One region of the Agrobacterium larrymoorei genome, then DNA from elsewhere that is predicted to be linked to it. Evidence: predicted binding sites of a transcription regulator. Region 1 holds the regulator's gene; each other region holds the start of a gene.
The links. The regulator PhoB, encoded in region 1, activates phosphate uptake and scavenging genes when phosphate is short. The targets are predictions, from matches to a motif close to TGTCATNNANCTGTCAT.

Region 1 (4,292 bases):
GCGGCTGCGAAGCTTCCGAGTCTTCGCCCTACTGCAAGTTCCACGCCAAGATGGCGTATCAGCCCGTCAGCGAACGCCGCAAGGCCTGATGGATTTGGCGACATTTTGAGTTTTGGAGAGCGGGCTTCGGTCCGCTTTTTGTTGTGTGGGTGGTGGATTTTGTTTTCGTGGTGAGAGGATATCTGGGTGGTAAAAGGTCTGGGTTCTATTATCAGACCCGGCGTCCTATTTTTGCTATGGACGCGATAAAATGAAACCCCTCACTTGCAATTTCTAACACTTAGCTGGCGCTAAGGTGTTGAAATTGCTTTCTCTCCCACCCCTTCGGCGGGCTCAGGATGCTGGGGGAGAGATAACCTGCCGCACCCTTGCGGCGTTTTCTTTTTGATGGCGTTGAAACGGTGCCGCCTTTTCCTCTCCCCTTGTGGGAGAGGATAGAAAACCTCGATCTTCGCAAGGCGAAATCTTAGGTTTTCTTGGTGAGGGGTTCTCCCTCGCAAACAAAATGTCAAAAATCCCGGCCAGCTTCATGCCAAGCTTCGCCGTTCACGCGGCAGCATCTGCCCGTGGCTTGATCTTCTCATTCTCTCCATCGCCTTGTTCGGGCCATGGCATTTCGGACGGGGCGCAGAAAGCTGCCTCGTTGGGTAGTTTAGTATGTGGCACCTCTCAGCGCCCCGTTCGGCTCTTTCGGCAGAGCCGCAATCCTCTTGCCACGGCTGGCATAACCCGGATGGCAAGGGTTAAAAACCTTGCCGGAGAACCGGTCGGACTTGATCAAGGCCCAACCCTTCCCATCCGGGTGCGATGATGGTTGCCCGCCATCGCCCTGCCAGTTCAGCCACACCTGCCTTCGAGGATGCGGGCGCCGAACATCTCGTACAGCCCGCAGTCCCGATCCGTTCTCCGCAAGGCTCCCACTCGCCAGCACGTTTCGAGTGCTGGCCAGATGGTTGCCTTACGATCCGTCCGTTCACCTTTTCGGGGTGAACGCGGCAGATGCAGCGTCTTCCTGTGTACCGCCTGACTTTCGCTTCTATCTTCATGATCGCGTTCGACCATGAGACGATGAGCTGTCGGTACGCCCGGCGGCGAAATCCTGACGGATGGATCGAAACCCGACAGCCGTTGTTCGCACCGCCGCTTGTCGATCCGGCCAGGTCGGGCATCGGGAGAACTGCGCCAGCCGGTCCGAAACCGACGCCATGTCCTCCTCCCGTTGCCGCCGGGGGGATTGCTGCTCGACCCTGGGAATGGAGAGGCCGCGTAACCTCCTCACCCCCAGCACCGACCCCGCCTCGCCGCAACGCCTTGCGGTGTATCCGCGGCGGGATGAGGGGGAGTGTACGGGTGGTTTTGGGGGTGGGGAAAAATGTTGGGGGGATTTTTTTTTTGAAAAATTCTTTATGCTGGGATTTGTCCCATTACGGGGCGGGTCACTATTGGGCGTGCTGATGCGGCCGTAATTCGGCAACAAGGCTAAGGCACCCACTGCCGTCATCCTCGGGCTTGGCCAGCTGCTGTCCGGTTTAAACTGGGCGGCTAGTTTGGAACGAGAACAGCTGCCCCACCCGTCACCCCGCACTTGATGCGGGGTCCAGCAGACGCGCGTCTGCGCGTCGAAAAAGTCTTTCAGACCAAAGACTTGGTCTGGCTGGATCCCGGATCAAGTCCGGGATGACGGAAGTGGGGCTGCACTTTCGCCACCCCGCAGCAAACGCGGTCAAAGCGTGTCCCAACCGGATTTCAAGGATGGAACTGCAATGCATTCAAAGCCTTGCCGCGCATCCGCACATCCGCACATCCGCACATTTAAACCGGACAGCGGTGGGCTTGACCCGAGGATGACGCGGGTGGGGTGTGCGTTGGTGGGCAGAGGTTACCCCTCACCAAGAAAACCTAGGACTTCGCTTTGCGAAGTCGAGGTTTTCTATCCTCTCCCACAGGGGGAGAGGAAAAGACCGCACCGTTTCTACCCCATCTTCGCGTTTACGATCCAGTAAAAGCGGCGCCGCGGGTTACCTCTCCCCCTGAGCTTGTCGAAGGGGTGGGAGAGGAAGAAAAATCATGATCTTAGCTTTAGCTAAGTCATAGATTTTTCAGGTGAGGGGTTGTGCTTCGACCGCGAACTCGCAAAAGGCAAGTGGTCACGTCCGAGGATGGCGATGGCGGTTGGAATGAGTGCCAAAGACCGCAATCACGCTTCCATCGAATATCCAGCGCCGCGCACCGTGCGGATGACGTCCTGCATGCTGGAGAAGTTGAGGGCTTTGCGGAGGCGGCCGACGTGGACGTCTACGGTGCGTTCGTCGACGTAGATATCGTGGCCCCAGACGCCGTCCAGCAGTTGCGAGCGGGAGAAAACGCGGCCCGGCGAGGTCATGAGGAATTCCAAGAGGCGGAATTCGGTTGGGCCGAGGCGGACTTCGCGGCTTTTGCGGTGGACGCGGTGGGTTTCGCGGTCCAGTTCGATATCGCCGCATTTGAGCACTGAAGACAGCACTTCCGGCTTGGCGCGGCGCAGCATGGCTTTGACGCGAGCCATGAGTTCCGGTGTGGAGAAGGGCTTGACCACATAATCATCCGCGCCGGTGGCCAGTCCGCGAACGCGTTCGCTTTCTTCGCCGCGGGCGGTCAGCATGATGATCGGCAGGCGCTCGGTTTCGGGGCGCATGCGCAGACGGCGGCAAAGCTCGATGCCGGAGACGCCGGGCAGCATCCAGTCGAGGATCAGCAAATCCGGCGTGCGTTCCTGAAGGCGAATTTCCGCCTCATCGCCGCGCGGGATCGTATCGACGTCATAACCTTCGGATTCCAGATTGTAGCGAAGAAGAACGCTAAGGGCCTCTTCATCTTCGACAACTGCAATTTTAGGCACCATTGGCTTCAAACTCCGCCAGTCTTCTCTGGAGCGTCAGTCCCCCCGGACCCATGATGACGCTCCAGCGTGTTGATCCAAGCATCGAGCCTTTCGAAGACCTTCCCGATCTTTCCAAGCCGATGCTGCAAAACTTATTCCGTGACAGCGCCGAGCGTGTTGGAGCTATCGTCCTTCGGGCGCTCGCCTTCCGGCTGGCTGCCGGTCGTCATGTAGTAGATCGTTTCGGCGATGTTGGTGGCGTGATCGCCGACGCGCTCGATGTTCTTGGCGCAGAACAGAAGATGCGTGCAGGTGGTGATGTTGCGCGGATCTTCCATCATGTAGGTCAGGAGCTCGCGGAAGAGCGAGGTGTACATGGCGTCGATTTCCTCATCGCGCTCGCGGATGGCCTGAGCCTTTTCCGCAGAACGGGTGGAGTAGACATCCAGCACTTCTTTCAGCTGCACGAGCGCGAGTTCGGAGAGATGCTCTAGGCCACGGGCGAGCTTGCGCGGAACGCCGGTTCCGGCAACCGCGATCACGCGCTTGGCAGTGTTCTTGCCGAGATCGCCGACGCGCTCCAGATCGGCTGCGATACGCAGCGAACCGATGATTTCGCGAAGGTCGGCAGCCATGGGCTGGCGCTTTGCGATGGTGACGATGGCCTTATCGCCGATTTCACGCTCGGCATGATCGAGGATCGTGTCGTCGGAGATGACTTTCTGGGCAAGAGCCGCATCGGAATTGACCAGCGCACGCACGGCATCGGCGCACATCTGTTCGGCCAGACCGCCCATTTCAGCGATACGGCGGGTGAGGAACTTCAGCTCTTCATCATAGGCTGACATGATATGGGAATTTGTCATGTTCGAATTCTCCGGTTTCGAAACGCCTTGCCGCAAGCCCACCTTCTGGGCTCGAGCGGCTGGCGCGGTGTGATGACGTCACTCGTGGCTGATCAGCCGAAGCGACCCATGATGTAATCCTGGGTGCGCTGGTCATCCGGGTTGGTGAACATCTTGTCCGTATCGTTCTCTTCCACCAGGTGGCCGAGGTGGAACATGGCCGTGCGCTGCGAAACGCGGGCGGCCTGCTGCATGGAGTGCGTGACGATGACGATGGTATAGTTGGCGCGAAGCTCGTGAATGAGCTCTTCCACCTTGGCCGTCGCAATCGGGTCGAGTGCCGAGCAGGGCTCGTCCATGAGGATGACTTCCGGCGAAACGGCAACGGCGCGTGCGATGCACAGACGCTGCTGCTGACCGCCGGAGAGACCCGTGCCGGATTCGTGCAGGCGATCCTTGGCTTCGTTCCAGAGACCAGCCTTCTGCAGGCTCTGCTCCACGATCTGGTCCATATCCGCCTTGTTGCGGGCGAGACCGTGGATCCGCGGGCCGTAGGCGATGTTTTCGTAGATGGACTTCGGGAACGG
Region 2 (4,292 bases), 1.3 Mb from region 1:
GGCGGTCGCGTGGCTTTGCCCCCGGCAGCAGAAATCGCCGCCGCAGCAGCCATTTCCGCGCAGACGCAGCAGCCCGAAACCCAACAGATCGCTTCCGTCACCACCGATGCATCGCTCGGCGCAACACCGGTTGCCGCAACCGCGATGACGACAACCAGCGCCGCTGGCCTTCACGCTGCCGCCAACACATCGGGCACCGCATCCTTGCCGCAGGTCGTTGCCGTCAAGGGCAGCTTCCCGCCAGCGCCGCCACCACCCGGTACGCCTTCCTCGGCGCCAGTGCAGTTGACGGAAGAAATGGTGCGTGAACAGACCATCGTGCCTCTGCGCAAACCGGAAGGCACCATGCTCGCCTATGCATCGGCGCCACAAAACGCAGCACTCGCCGCCATCAGCACCCGCGAGGGCCTGACGACCGCACCAGAGGGTCCGCAGCCTGTCGGTCGCGAAAAACTCAGCGGCCTCATCTCCAAATACGCGACCATGTATCATGTACCGGAAGATCTGGTGCACCGCGTGGTCATGCGCGAAAGCCGCTATAATCCGGCAGCCTATAATGGCGGCCACTTCGGCCTCATGCAGATCAAGCACGCCACCGCCCGCTCCATGGGCTTCAACGGCCCGGCCAACGGCCTCTTCGACGCCGAAACAAACCTCAAATACGCGGTCAAATACCTCAGCGGCGCCTGGAAAGTCGCCGAAAACGACCGCGACGGCGCCGTCCGCCTCTACGCCCGCGGCTACTACTACGACGCCAAACGCAAAGGCATGCTCCACGTCCTGCGCCAGTAACGGCACTCCCTCCGCCTTGAGCCTGGGTGCGAGAGTCTAATTGACTTCGGAGCGGAACCCCTCACCTGAAAAATCTATGACTTAGCTAAAGCTAAGATCATGATTTTTCTTCCTCTCCCACAAGGGTAGTGGTAACCCGAGGCACCGTTCCTACTCTCAAGAAAGCTTGAGAAACAGCGAAACGGTGCGGCACATTTTCCTCTCCCCCTGTGGGAGAGGATAGAAAACCTCGACTTCGCAAAGCGAAGTCCTAGGTTTTCTTGGTGAGGGGTAACCTTTGCCCCACCAACGCACAACCCACCCTCCGTCATCCTCGGGCCTGACCCGAGGATCCACAACCACTTGATTTCGTTGAAGTACGTGGATCCTCGGGTCAAGCCCGAGGATGACGGCAGTGGGTGCCTTAGCCTTGTTGCCGAATTACGGCTGCATCAGCACGCCCACATAGTGACCCGCCCCAACCCCAGCACCACGAATTTTTCTAAAAAACCAAAAAATAATCCCCCCAACATTTTTCCCCACCCCCAAAACCACCCGTACACTCCCCCCATCCCGTCGCGGATACACCGCAAGGCGTTGCGGCGAGGCGGGGTCGGCGCTGGTTGGGAGAAGACGACGCAAAGTCTCTCAATCGGGGTTCGTGAGAATGGCCACCTCCGGCGACAAGGGAGGAGCATGTGAACGTCGGACCGTTCGTTTGCTCCAGTCCCAGTCAGTGCGCCGGGTTTGCTTGCGCAGCATGCAAGGTGGTGGAAGGCATGGTTTCGGTGCTTCACGTCCGGCGGCAAGCCACACGAAGCACCGGCGGCGCTTCGCCCTGACCGGCTAACCGGCGGGGACGAGACTAAGGCGTCAGACGAACACCATGTTTTCTACCACTGCAGAATGGCCGAGTTCACGAGCATAAACCGCTGAACGGGGCGCTGAGAGGTGCCATATACTAAACTACCAAACGAGGCAGCTTTCAGTGCCCCGTCCGGAATGCCATGGCCTGAAGGGGCAATGGACAAGAATGAGAAGATCAAGCCACGGGCAGGTGCTGCCGCGTGAACGGCGAAGCTTGGAATGAAGCTGGCCGGGATATTTGATAGCGACGACATTAGCTACCCTCATCCTGAGGTGCGCAGGCGAAGCCGGAGCCTCGAAGGGCGAGGGTTGCGGGCCGCATACTCGAGCTTGTGGTCGGATGCTTCGAGGCCCCTGCGGGGCACCTCAGCATGAGGGTGGTGGGTGTGGCAACGTCAAGACTACGGCACGACACAGCAACCCTTATCACACCCCCGTCATCAAACTGTTGCGTCCCGGCGCTAAACGCCTGTCACCCGAACGAGAGGTGGAATCATATGACGAGTGCCGCACCCAAGACCGGCTTCAGCAAGAACGCCAAGCTCAAGGACGCTCTTCTCCAGCACAAGGCATTGTCCACCAGCGGGCTGTCCGAGCGGCTGTTTGGCGTGCTGTTTTCCGGCCTCGTTTATCCGCAAATCTGGGAAGATCCCGATGTCGACATGCAGGCCATGGAGCTGCGGGAAGGCCATAGCATCGTCACCATCGGCTCCGGCGGCTGCAACGTACTGGCATACCTTTCGCGCAATCCGAAAAGCATCGATGTGGTCGATCTCAATCCCCACCACATCGCGCTGAACAAGCTGAAACTTGCCGCTTTTCGCCATCTGCCGAACCATGGCGATGTCGTGCGCCAGTTCGGACGCGCGAATGTGCGCTCCAATGCCGATGGCTATGACCGCTTCATCGCGCCGCACCTCGATGAGCAGACGCGCGCTTACTGGTCGAAGCGCAGCATGACGGGCCGTCGTCGCATCTCTGTGTTCAACCGTAATATTTATCGCACCGGCCTGCTTGGTCGCTTCATTGGCGCAGGCCATGTGCTGGCCCGTCTGCACGGCGTAAAACTCCAGGACATGGCGCAGGCACGCTCCATCGAAGATCAGCGCCGCTTTTTCGATGAGAAGGTCGCCCCCCTCTTCGACAAGCCGATGATCCGCTGGCTGACCAAACGCAAAAGCTCGCTCTTCGGCCTTGGCATTCCGCCCAAGCAGTATGACGAGCTTGCGAGCCTCTCGGACGGCAACACAATCGCTCCGGTTCTGCGCCAGCGGCTCGAAAAACTCGCCTGCGATTTTCCGCTGAAGGAAAACTACTTTGCATGGCAGGCCTTTGCGCGGCGGTATCCGGATGACCATGAGGGCGCCCTGCCCGATTACCTGAAGACGGATTACTATCCCGCAATCCGCCAGAACGCCGCCCGCGTCGCCGTTCATCACGCCACGTTCACGGAGCTTCTCGCCTCCAAAGCCGCATCCTCGGTGGATCGCTACGTGTTGCTCGACGCGCAGGACTGGATGACCGATACCCAGCTCAACGAATTATGGGCGCAGATCACCCGCACTGCGGTCCCGGAAGCCCGCGTCATCTTCCGCACGGCTGCGGAAAAAAGCGTCATCGAAGGGCGCCTCTCGCCGGATATCGGGGCGCAGTGGTCCTACCTCGAAGAACGTTCGCGGGAGCTGAACGCACAGGACCGCTCGGCTATTTACGGCGGCTTCCACATCTATCAGAGGGCTCTGGCATGAAGATCATCGGAGACAGCGTCAGCCTCAACGATGCCCATCACGCTGGCCTGATGGACAAGATGTATCGCCACCAGCGACACATTTACGATATCACCCGCAAATACTACCTGCTCGGGCGGGACCGGACCATCGAGAAGCTTGACGTGCCGCAAGGCGGAAGCCTTTTGGAAGTGGGCTGCGGCACAGGTCGCAATCTGCTGCTCGCAGCGCGCCACTTTCCTTCCGCCAGACTCTATGGTCTCGATATCTCCGCCGAAATGCTGACCACTGCCAGCGAGAATTTTACTGGCAAGCGTGAACGCCCCACGCTGCGCGTATCAGATGCGACAACCTTCAAGCTCAGCGAATTCGGCCGCAGCGAAGGCTTCGATCGCATCATGATCTCCTATGCGGTCTCGATGATCCCGGAGTGGGAAAAAGCCATCGAACGCGCCCTCCTCTCGCTTGCGCCGGGCGGCTCGCTGCACATCGTGGATTTCGGCCAGCAGGAGAATCTGCCGGTCTGGTTCCGCAACATGCTTCAGGCATGGCTGACGAAGTTCCACGTCACGCCGCGCGCAAACATGCGTTACGTTCTGGAAACGCTGGCTGGAAGCCACAATGCAAGCCTGGAATTCGAACCGATTGCGCGTGGCTATGCATGGCGTGCGGTTCTGACGTTGCAGGGGGCCTGAAGCAATCCCGACAACCTCTTGCCTCGTCAAGTCAGGTGGGAGCAAATGAAGAAGCCCTTGCAATAACCGCTTGTTTACCCTGTTATGGTAAATGGGAGTTAACGATATGCGCCGCGTTTCGCGCGCAAGATCGTCGGCGGGACATCATTTATCGACTGGGAACATCATGCGGCGGCTCATTCCGGCTCTTCTCACCACCCTGCTCATCGTCAGCGGCTGCACCTCCACCAGT
Region 3 (4,292 bases), 850 kb from region 1:
GGGTGAGATGTGGGTCACCGTCGAGCAAAAAGTCAGAGAGCTGCAGCCGGAGCTAGCGCGAATAAGCATCAGCGAACGCAATCGAAACCGACTATGAAGCTTTAGAGAGCATTAAAGAGACGAGCCATGCGTAGATTTTTCGAATGGTATATTGCCGCGCTGAGAAAAACGCTTCCTCATGATCTCTTGATATTGAAAATCGCTTTGGGTCTTTTTTTGCTTCTCGTCATTCTTGCGACAGTGGATGAGTTCGTTTTAGGGCGAGATTGAGCTCCGCCCTTCTGGGCTGAATTTACCCCCGCCCAATCACCAAATGCACCGCATTCTCCCCACGCACCGTCTCCCGACACCGATACCCAAGCTCCGGCAAATCCAGCCCATCGAACAAATTCTCACCCTTGCCCAACAGCACCGGGCTCTGCGCCAGATGCAGCTCATCGATCAGTTGCGCCTGCAAATATTGTCGGATCACCGAGACGCCACCGCCCAGCCGCACATCCCTTTCCCCGGCCACGGCCTTTGCCGCATCCAGCGCTTCCTCGATGCCGCCGGTGATGAAGTGGAATGTCGTTCCGCCCTTCATATCGAAGGAGGCGCGCGGGTGGTTGGTCAGCACGAAAACGGGAACGTGGTACGGCGGCTCGTCGCCCCACCAGCCTTTCCACTCCTCATCCGGCCACTCTCCGCGCACCGGGCCGAACATGTTGCGACCCAGAATCCAGGCGCCTAGGTTCTCAAAGCCTTTGGAAGCGAAGCTTTCGTCCACGCCGGTCGATCCGCCATCCTGACCGAACATTTTGCGGAAGGTGCGCGTTTCGAACGCCCACTGGTGCAGCGTCTTGCCATTCACGCCAAGCGGGTTCTCAAGACTCTGGTCCGGGCCAGCGCCATATCCATCCAGTGAAATCGAAAAACTGCGAACAACGAGCCGCGACATAAAAAGCCTCCTCATCTTGTAAGAGAAAGCTATCAGAGTTTGCGGCGCTTACAATTCCTGACCGAGATTGACGGCTGTCGGAATTTCCTTTGCAGGCTCGCTTTCCTTCTCGCTGCCGCCGCCCAGAAGATGCGCGGCAATCAGCTCGCCATGAAATTTCGCAAGCTCATAGCAATAGGTGATTTCGCGTTTTTCCGCAGACCAGTATGCATCCGGCCTACCGCAGCTGCGTGCCGTCAGCTTCACCTCGCCCTTCAGGCCATAGGCGCTAAAGCCGCGGGCGATCAGGTCGAGAACCTTGGATTCCTTTACCATCGTTGCATAGATGTCGAGGAAGGGATCGCGCGCAGGCTCGTAATTGGTGATGAATTTTGTGGTGCCGGGCGTCTTCACATGCGGCTTCAGAACCTCATTCCACCGCGCAACAGCCTGCGGATAGGCGGTTTCGCAGGACTTCCAGTCGGCCTTGGGCAGCCCCATCATCTCCGCCAGATCGCCATAGCCTTCCGCATCCTTGCCAACCATCAGGCAGGCCATCTGCCTGTCACGCTCGGTATTGGGCACCAGCACGGAGTGAAGCGGCGCATTATGGTCCGGCAGTTGATCCGCCCCGCGTGCCAGATACCAGCTGTCCGTAGCGTTCACGATTGCCGTGTCCAGCCACTCCTCATTGGCTTCCAGCATCATGGTTGCCGCAAGCTCATCCGCAGAATCCTTGCCGCCATCAGAAGCTGGCAGCGAAAAGTCGGAAATCAGCATCTGCGCTGCTTCGTGATAAACGCCGAAAATGGCGTTGCCGATGACGAAATTCACAGTCTGCTGCAATTGCTCGTCGGAAAGATCATCCAGCGCCGGGGCAACTTGCGCATGCGCAGCAGGTGAAACGAGAGATAGAACGGCGACCGGTAAAACGGTCCAAAACCTGCGCAGCATTTACGTCAACTTTCCAGAACGAGACGCAAGATTGATTGCTAAAGTAAACGGCACAAGCAATGGGCTGGTTGCCTCGTCATATAAGAAACGCGTGGAAAGAGACGCGTTTCACAGCCATAGCGGCAAAGAAGCAACGCAAATAAGGCAGCGCTCCGAACCGAGCGCATCCGTATCATTCCGGTATTGAAGCGGAACCGTTCTGAAACACCCCGCTTCAATTTTAAGCAATATCCTAAGCCGCTCTCAACCTCCGCCTGCCATGATGGGTCCAAACAAAATGGAGGCATCCGTGACAGGAAACATGACGATGAGCAATCGCGGCGCAGGCCGCAGCAAGACGCGCATTTATGGAAAGGTTCAGTATTTCAGCCAGTCTGTCCAAGGCCGCGTCGTAGACCTTTCCGCAACCGGCATGGCGCTGGAGATGGACGGCCCCTTCGCCGCCGCAAAGGGCAGCCGCGTGAAAGTACAGAGCGAGGATCTGGGCTTCATCGAAGGCACGGTGCAATGGCAACACGCCAACCGGCTCGGCCTCAGCCTGCAGCTTTCCACCAACACGCTCGCTCAGCTTTCATCCTATTTCCGATTCTTCCATGAGGAGGTGAAGCCCACACTGGCGGGCTAACCTGGACACGATAGCCGCGCAGAATTTTTATCGTCCGGTTCAAAAAAGCGGGACAAGTCAGACGGCTGTCATTTTGGTGATGGACTCCTCTGCAATTCATTCTACCCTGCCCAGCGTCTTTACGGGCAGTTGAATTCATTCGGGGAGTTTCCATGTCTTCGCTTATCGGCCTTCACCCAATCACGCGTCGTTCTCTTCTTAGTGGCTTCGCAGCCACCTCCGCGCTGGTCATGCTGCATCCATTTGCTGCGCGCGCTCAAGGCAACCAGGCGCATCTGCGCATCATGGAAACCACGGATATTCACGTCCACGTCTTCCCTTACGATTATTACGCCGACAAGCCGAACGACACGCTGGGTCTTGCCCGCACCGCGTCCATCATCGACAGCATCCGTGCCGAAGCCGGAAACTCCATGCTGGTAGACAATGGCGATTTCCTTCAGGGCAACCCGCTGGGGGATTACATCGCCTATGAGCGCGGCATGAAGGCGGGCGACAAGCACCCGGTCATCAATGCCATGAACGTGCTGGGTTACGATTGCGGCACGCTCGGCAATCACGAGTTCAATTACGGGCTCGATTTCATGTTCAACACGCTGGGCGGCGCGAATTTCCCTTACGTCTGCGCCAACCTGACCAAGGGCGAACTCGCGTCCGATCCGAAGAAGGACGATCTCTTCTTCAAGCCCTACGTGATCCTGGACAAGCAGATCAAGGACGGCTCTGGCGCCAGCAGCCCGATCAAGATCGGCATCATAGGCTTCGTCCCGCCGCAGATCATGATGTGGGATGCCAAGAACCTCGAAGGCAAGGCCCAGACGCGCGATATAGTCGATGCCGCCAAGGCCTGGGTGCCGATCATCAAGGAACAGGGCGCGGATATCATCATTGCGCTGTCCCACTCCGGCATCGATGGCAAGGGCCAGAGCGACCGCATGGAAAACGCCTCGCTTTATCTGGCAGGCGTCGAAGGCATCGACGCCGTCTTCACCGGCCACCAGCATCTGGTCTTCCCCGGCCCGAAAACCTGGGATGGCATAGAAGGTGCGGATCCCGTCAAGGGCACGCTGATGGGCAAGCCCGCCGTCATGGCCGGTTTCTGGGGCTCACATATGGGCCTCATCGATCTGCTGCTCGAAAAGGACGGCAAGAGCTGGAAGATCGTGGACTTCACCACCGAAGCCCGCCCCATCTACCACCGAGACGACAACAAGAAGATCGTTGCCGATGTGAAGGACAAGCCGGAAGTCATCGCCGCCGCAAAGACGGATCACGAGGCAGCGCTGGCCTATGTCCGCCGCCCCGTCGGCAAGACCTCCGCGCCGCTCTACTCCTATTTCGCACTGGTCGCGGATGACCCCTCCGTCCAGATCGTGTCCAACGCGCAGACCTGGTACATCAAGGATATGCTGAAGGACGGCCAGTATAAGGACTTGCCCGTTCTTTCCGCAGCAGCCCCCTTCAAGGCCGGCGGTCGCGGCGGTGCGGATTACTACACCGATGTCCCCGCCGGTGACATTGCCATCAAGAATGTCGCGGACCTCTATCTCTATCCAAACACCGTGCAGGCCGTTCTTATCAACGGCGCGCAGGTTAAGGACTGGCTGGAAATGTCGGCAGGCATGTTCAACACGGTCAAGGCCGGTTCAAAGGACGCGCCGCTGCTCAACAACGACTTCCCGTCCTATAATTACGATGTCATCGATGGCGTGACCTACCAGATCGACGTCTCGCAACCGGCGAAGTTCGATAAGGACGGCAAGGCGGTGAACCCGAACAGCAACCGCATCGTCAACC
Region 4 (4,292 bases), 320 kb from region 1:
CTTCGTGCCAGACAGCCCGCTGGAAATCTTCCGCGCCATGTTCGACCTGCCATCGCCTTTTGCCGATGGTTCGCTGAAATACAACTACACGGCAGACCGGGTCTATCTGACGGATAATTTCTACATTCCGAACTTCTTCTACCAACTCGTCATCACGCTGAATATCGCGCTTGTCTCAACGCTCATCGGCACGGCCTTCGCCTTCGTTCTATGCTTCTTTGCATCCACCAATCTTGTCGGCGCCGGTATCGTCCGTTTCGTCGTGCGACGCGTGATGGAGTTGATGCGGGCATTTCCCGAGATCGTCGTCGCGGGTCTTCTAACCGCCATTCTTTCGCTGGGGCCCATCGCAGCCATTGTCGCGATCACCATCCACACCGTCGGGGCTTTGGGAAAACTGTTCTTCGAAGTGGTGGAGAATGCCGACATGAAACCCGACGAGGGCTTGCGCGCATCGGGAGCGAACTGGATCGAGCGTGTGCGCTTCGCAATCGTGCCGCAAGTTCTGCCGAATTTCGTGTCCTACGCACTGCTTCGTGCCGAAATCAATGTGCGGGCATCCACAATCATCGGGGCAGTCGGTGGCGGCGGTATCGGTGAGGTCTTCCGCCTCTCCATCGGTCGCGATCACGCTGCCAAGACCTATGCCATCATCATCCTGCTGTTGGTCACCATTATCGCCGTCGACCAGTTTTCCGCCTGGGCGCGCCGGAAGCTGATTGGGCAGCAATCCTTCGAATTCGGTAGAGGAGCCGCGTGATGTCTTCCAGTTACGTGATCAACGGTGCCGACCGCGAACGCCTGCTTTCGCAATATCCTCACGTTTTCCAGCGCAGCTTTTTGCAGCGTTATGGTCTGCTGATCGCGCTTGGCGCGGTGTTTTCCTATCTTGTCATCTGCTTTTTCGCCTTCAATGTCGGCCCCGCCTTCATGCAGGGGCGCTGGGACCGCGCCTCCAGCTACATTCAGGACTGGTACTCATGGCGCGCGCAGCCGCGCCTGCGGTTCGACAATGGCAAAGTCACGCCGCAATGGACGAGCCGAGGCCAATATCCGGCGCACGCGAAGATCGACTGGCTCCAGCCACTTCCGGATGGTGGTTACAGCGTGATCTATGGCGATCTCACCAATCGGATCGATATCACGCCGACACGGGCGGATGTCTATGTCGATGGAAAATCCTATCCTGTCACGATCACCCCGGATGCCGTGACCGCACCCGCAGGCGTGCCACCTCAAATTCGTCAGGATGGCAGCAAGGTTATCGTCGAGTACGGTTTTGCCGGTCAGGCCGAAATTCGCACCGGCCAGCTTTATGTCCAGCGCCGCTTCCTAGGATGGGCCAATTTCCTGTTCGATACGGATTCCAAATTCTGGGGCCGTAGCTATCCCGGGCTCGCAGCGCTGGCGCTCTGGGGCGAGCGTCTCGATCCCCAGCAGTCCAATATCTCCGCAATGACCAATGACTTTCTGAACAACAAGGTCTGGCAGCACGCGGATATTCTCTCCAAGCTGTTACAGACGCTGGTGATGGCATTTGTCGGGACGTTGCTTGGAACTCTCTTCGCCTTCCCTCTGGCTTTCATCGCGGCACGCAACATAACGCGCAGCCGCCTCGCCAACTGGGGCATGAAGCGCGCCTTCGATTTCCTCCGCTCTATCGATATGCTGATCTGGGCGCTGTTCTTCACCCGCAGCTTCGGCCCGGGACCAATCCCCGGGATCGCCGCGATTTTCTTCACCGATACGGGCGCTCTCGGTAAAGTTTACGCGGAGGCTCTCGAAAATGTGGATGACAAGCAGCGCGAGGGCGTGAAGTCCGTCGGCGCGTCGCCTGCAATCGTAAACCGCTACGGCGTCATTCCTCAGGTCCTGCCGGTCTTCATCTCGCAGTCGCTTTATTTCTGGGAAAGCAATACGCGCTCAGCCACCATCATCGGCGCCGTGGGTGCTGGCGGTATCGGCCTCAAGCTGCTCGAAGCCATGGGCACCAATCAGGACTGGGACAAGGTCGCCTATATGGTGCTTCTCATCCTCATCGTCGTCTTCCTGTTCGACAATATGTCAAACGCCATCCGCTCTCGCCTGATCGGAAAATTGCATCATTAGAGCGTCTTTTCATGATGTTCATTTGCCGGATATCATCATTCTGTCACGGAAAAGGTCTACCTCGCACTTCTGATCTTGCGGGGCCGAGACGAGTCGTCTCAAATGCTCCTCAACCGTTCCCGTGACATTCGAAAGTGCGACACTGTGCGCTACGCAATCTATTTCACTCCCGCCGAAAGCGATTCCCTCACACAGAAGGCATCGCACTGGCTGGGTCGAAACGCGTTTTCGGATCAGGCCTATAGCAACTACGCATCCTTTGCGGAGATGACTGCCGAGCCACGTCGTTATGGCTTTCATGCGACGCTAAAGGCTCCCTTCGAACTTTCTCCCGACTATAGCGAAGCGGACCTCATCGATGCGCTGACACGATTCACCGCGTCCCGTCCGGCATTCGACATACCCGAGATCGTTATCGGCTCGCTTGGACCCTTCTTCGCATTGGTTCCCGCTTCGACATATCAGCCGCTTCAGGACTTTGCCGCTGACGTCGTGGAGTATTTCGAGCCATTCCGCGCGCCCTTGTCGGAGAGCGACATAGCGCGCCGGAAACCGCAGAACCTCAGCGACAGCCAGCGGCGTAATCTCACGACGTGGGGCTATCCGCATGTGATGGATGATTTCCGCTTTCACATGACACTGACAGGCCCGGTCGAAGAGAGCCAGAGCGAGCGGGCGGCCAGCATTCTCGCGCAGACATTTTCCGATTTCACTCAACGCCCGCTCACCATTTCCGGCCTCGGCCTGTTCGTGGAGAAAGCGCGCGGCGATGCATTTACCGTTCACACATGGCAGCCTCTTGGCTGACAACGATATGAAAGATGTCCGATATGTCCGAACATGTTCTATCCAATGCAAAAATTGTTCTTGAGAATGAAATTCTCGAAGGCTCCGTTCTTCTCCGTGACGGCCTGATTGCCGATATCAGCGAAGGTCAGACCCGCAGTGGCGAGGACTTCGAAGGCGACTATCTCATCCCCGGTCTGGTCGAACTTCACACCGACCATCTGGAACAGCATTACTCTCCCCGCCCGGGTGTGACCTGGGACAAGATCGCCGCTATTCAGGCGCACGACGCTCAGGTCGCATCTTCCGGAATCACCACCGTTTTCGATTGCCTTCGTCTGGGCTCGGACGAGGACGGTGGCTTTGAGCGCGGCGAGATGCGTGACATGGCGGACGCCATAGAAAAGGCCCAGCGGGAAAACCGCCTGCGTGCAGACCATCTTCTTCACCTGCGCTGCGAAGTTGCCTCTGCCGATGTGCTTGAGCATTTCGAGGATTTCGAGACCGATCCGCATGTGAAGCTGATCTCGCTGATGGACCATTCCCCGGGCCAGCGCCAGTTTCAGACGATGGATCAGTACATCATGTTCTATCAAAAGAAGCGGGGCCTCAGCGACGAGGTCTTCAAAGCCTTCGTTGACCGCCGCGTCGCTGCATCGCAGAAATATTCCGACAAGCATCGAAACTATCTCGCAGCACGCTGTACCGAGCGTGGCATCACGGTTGCGAGTCATGACGATGCGACGGAGGCACATGTTGGGGAAGCGATTGGTCACGGAGTTAGGCTTGCGGAGTTTCCGACGAGCATCGAGGCGGCCAAGGCGTCGCATAGCGCGGGCATGAGCGTTCTGATGGGGGCGCCGAACATCGTGCGGGGCAAGTCGCATTCGGGGAATATAGCAGCGCGTGATCTGGCCGAACTTGGCGTTCTCGACGTGCTGTCTTCGGATTACGTTCCCTTCAGCCTGCTTTACGCGCCATTTCTGTTGGCGGACCAGGTCGAGGGCATCTCCTTGCCACGGGCCTTGTCGATGGTGACGTCGACGCCTGCTTCGACGGTCGGCTTGAGCGACCGTGGTCGTATCGCCGCTGGCCTGCGGGGAGATCTGGTGCGCGTACACCGTGAGGCAGGTGTTCCCGTCGTGCGCAGTGTCTGGCGTCAGGGTGTTCGTGTTGCATGAGTGCCGACGAAACTGACTCTAGCCCGAACACCTCCTCTACACTCGGCACGATGATCGTCGTGGTTGGCCCAAGCGGTGCGGGCAAGGATACGCTGATCGACTATGCGCTTGAGCGTATCGGCAAGCACCCTCGCCTTCACCACGTCCGCCGCGTCATTACACGCAGCAGCGATGCTGGCGGGGAACTGCATGAGGGCGTGGATGACGCCGAGTTCG

Region 2: CFBP5473_RS05415 (BtaA family protein) is a predicted target of PhoB. The motif match lies at 2,074-2,090, and genes of this name have one in related genera.
Region 3: CFBP5473_RS09545 (bifunctional 2',3'-cyclic-nucleotide 2'-phosphodiesterase/3'-nucleotidase) is a predicted target of PhoB. The motif match lies at 2,551-2,567, and genes of this name have one in related genera.
Region 4: CFBP5473_RS00920 (DUF1045 domain-containing protein) is a predicted target of PhoB. The motif match lies at 2,140-2,156, and genes of this name have one in related genera.

Annotation. Positions count from the first base shown of each region.
Region 1 covers NZ_CP039691.1:2,834,428-2,838,719, forward strand. The annotation lists gene CFBP5473_RS13710 (GcrA family cell cycle regulator) at 1-89, shown strand, start outside; gene phoB (phosphate regulon transcriptional regulator PhoB) at 2,198-2,881, opposite strand; gene phoU (phosphate signaling complex protein PhoU) at 3,013-3,726, opposite strand; gene pstB (phosphate ABC transporter ATP-binding protein PstB) at 3,819-4,292, opposite strand, start outside.
Region 2 covers NZ_CP039691.1:1,153,990-1,158,281, reverse strand. The annotation lists gene CFBP5473_RS05420 (lytic transglycosylase domain-containing protein) at 1-792, shown strand, start outside; gene CFBP5473_RS05415 (BtaA family protein) at 2,136-3,386, shown strand; gene CFBP5473_RS05410 (class I SAM-dependent methyltransferase) at 3,383-4,060, shown strand; gene CFBP5473_RS05405 (glycoside hydrolase family 25 protein) at 4,227-4,292, shown strand, end outside.
Region 3 covers NZ_CP039691.1:1,985,085-1,989,376, forward strand. The annotation lists gene sseA (3-mercaptopyruvate sulfurtransferase) at 1-6, shown strand, start outside; gene CFBP5473_RS09530 (dihydrofolate reductase family protein) at 293-937, opposite strand; gene CFBP5473_RS09535 (DUF4344 domain-containing metallopeptidase) at 986-1,870, opposite strand; gene CFBP5473_RS09540 (PilZ domain-containing protein) at 2,178-2,495, shown strand; gene CFBP5473_RS09545 (bifunctional 2',3'-cyclic-nucleotide 2'-phosphodiesterase/3'-nucleotidase) at 2,648-4,292, shown strand, end outside.
Region 4 covers NZ_CP039691.1:187,261-191,552, forward strand. The annotation lists gene phnE (phosphonate ABC transporter, permease protein PhnE) at 1-760, shown strand, start outside; gene phnE (phosphonate ABC transporter, permease protein PhnE) at 760-2,109, shown strand; gene CFBP5473_RS00920 (DUF1045 domain-containing protein) at 2,212-2,916, shown strand; gene CFBP5473_RS00925 (alpha-D-ribose 1-methylphosphonate 5-triphosphate diphosphatase) at 2,940-4,076, shown strand; gene phnN (phosphonate metabolism protein/1,5-bisphosphokinase (PRPP-forming) PhnN) at 4,073-4,292, shown strand, end outside.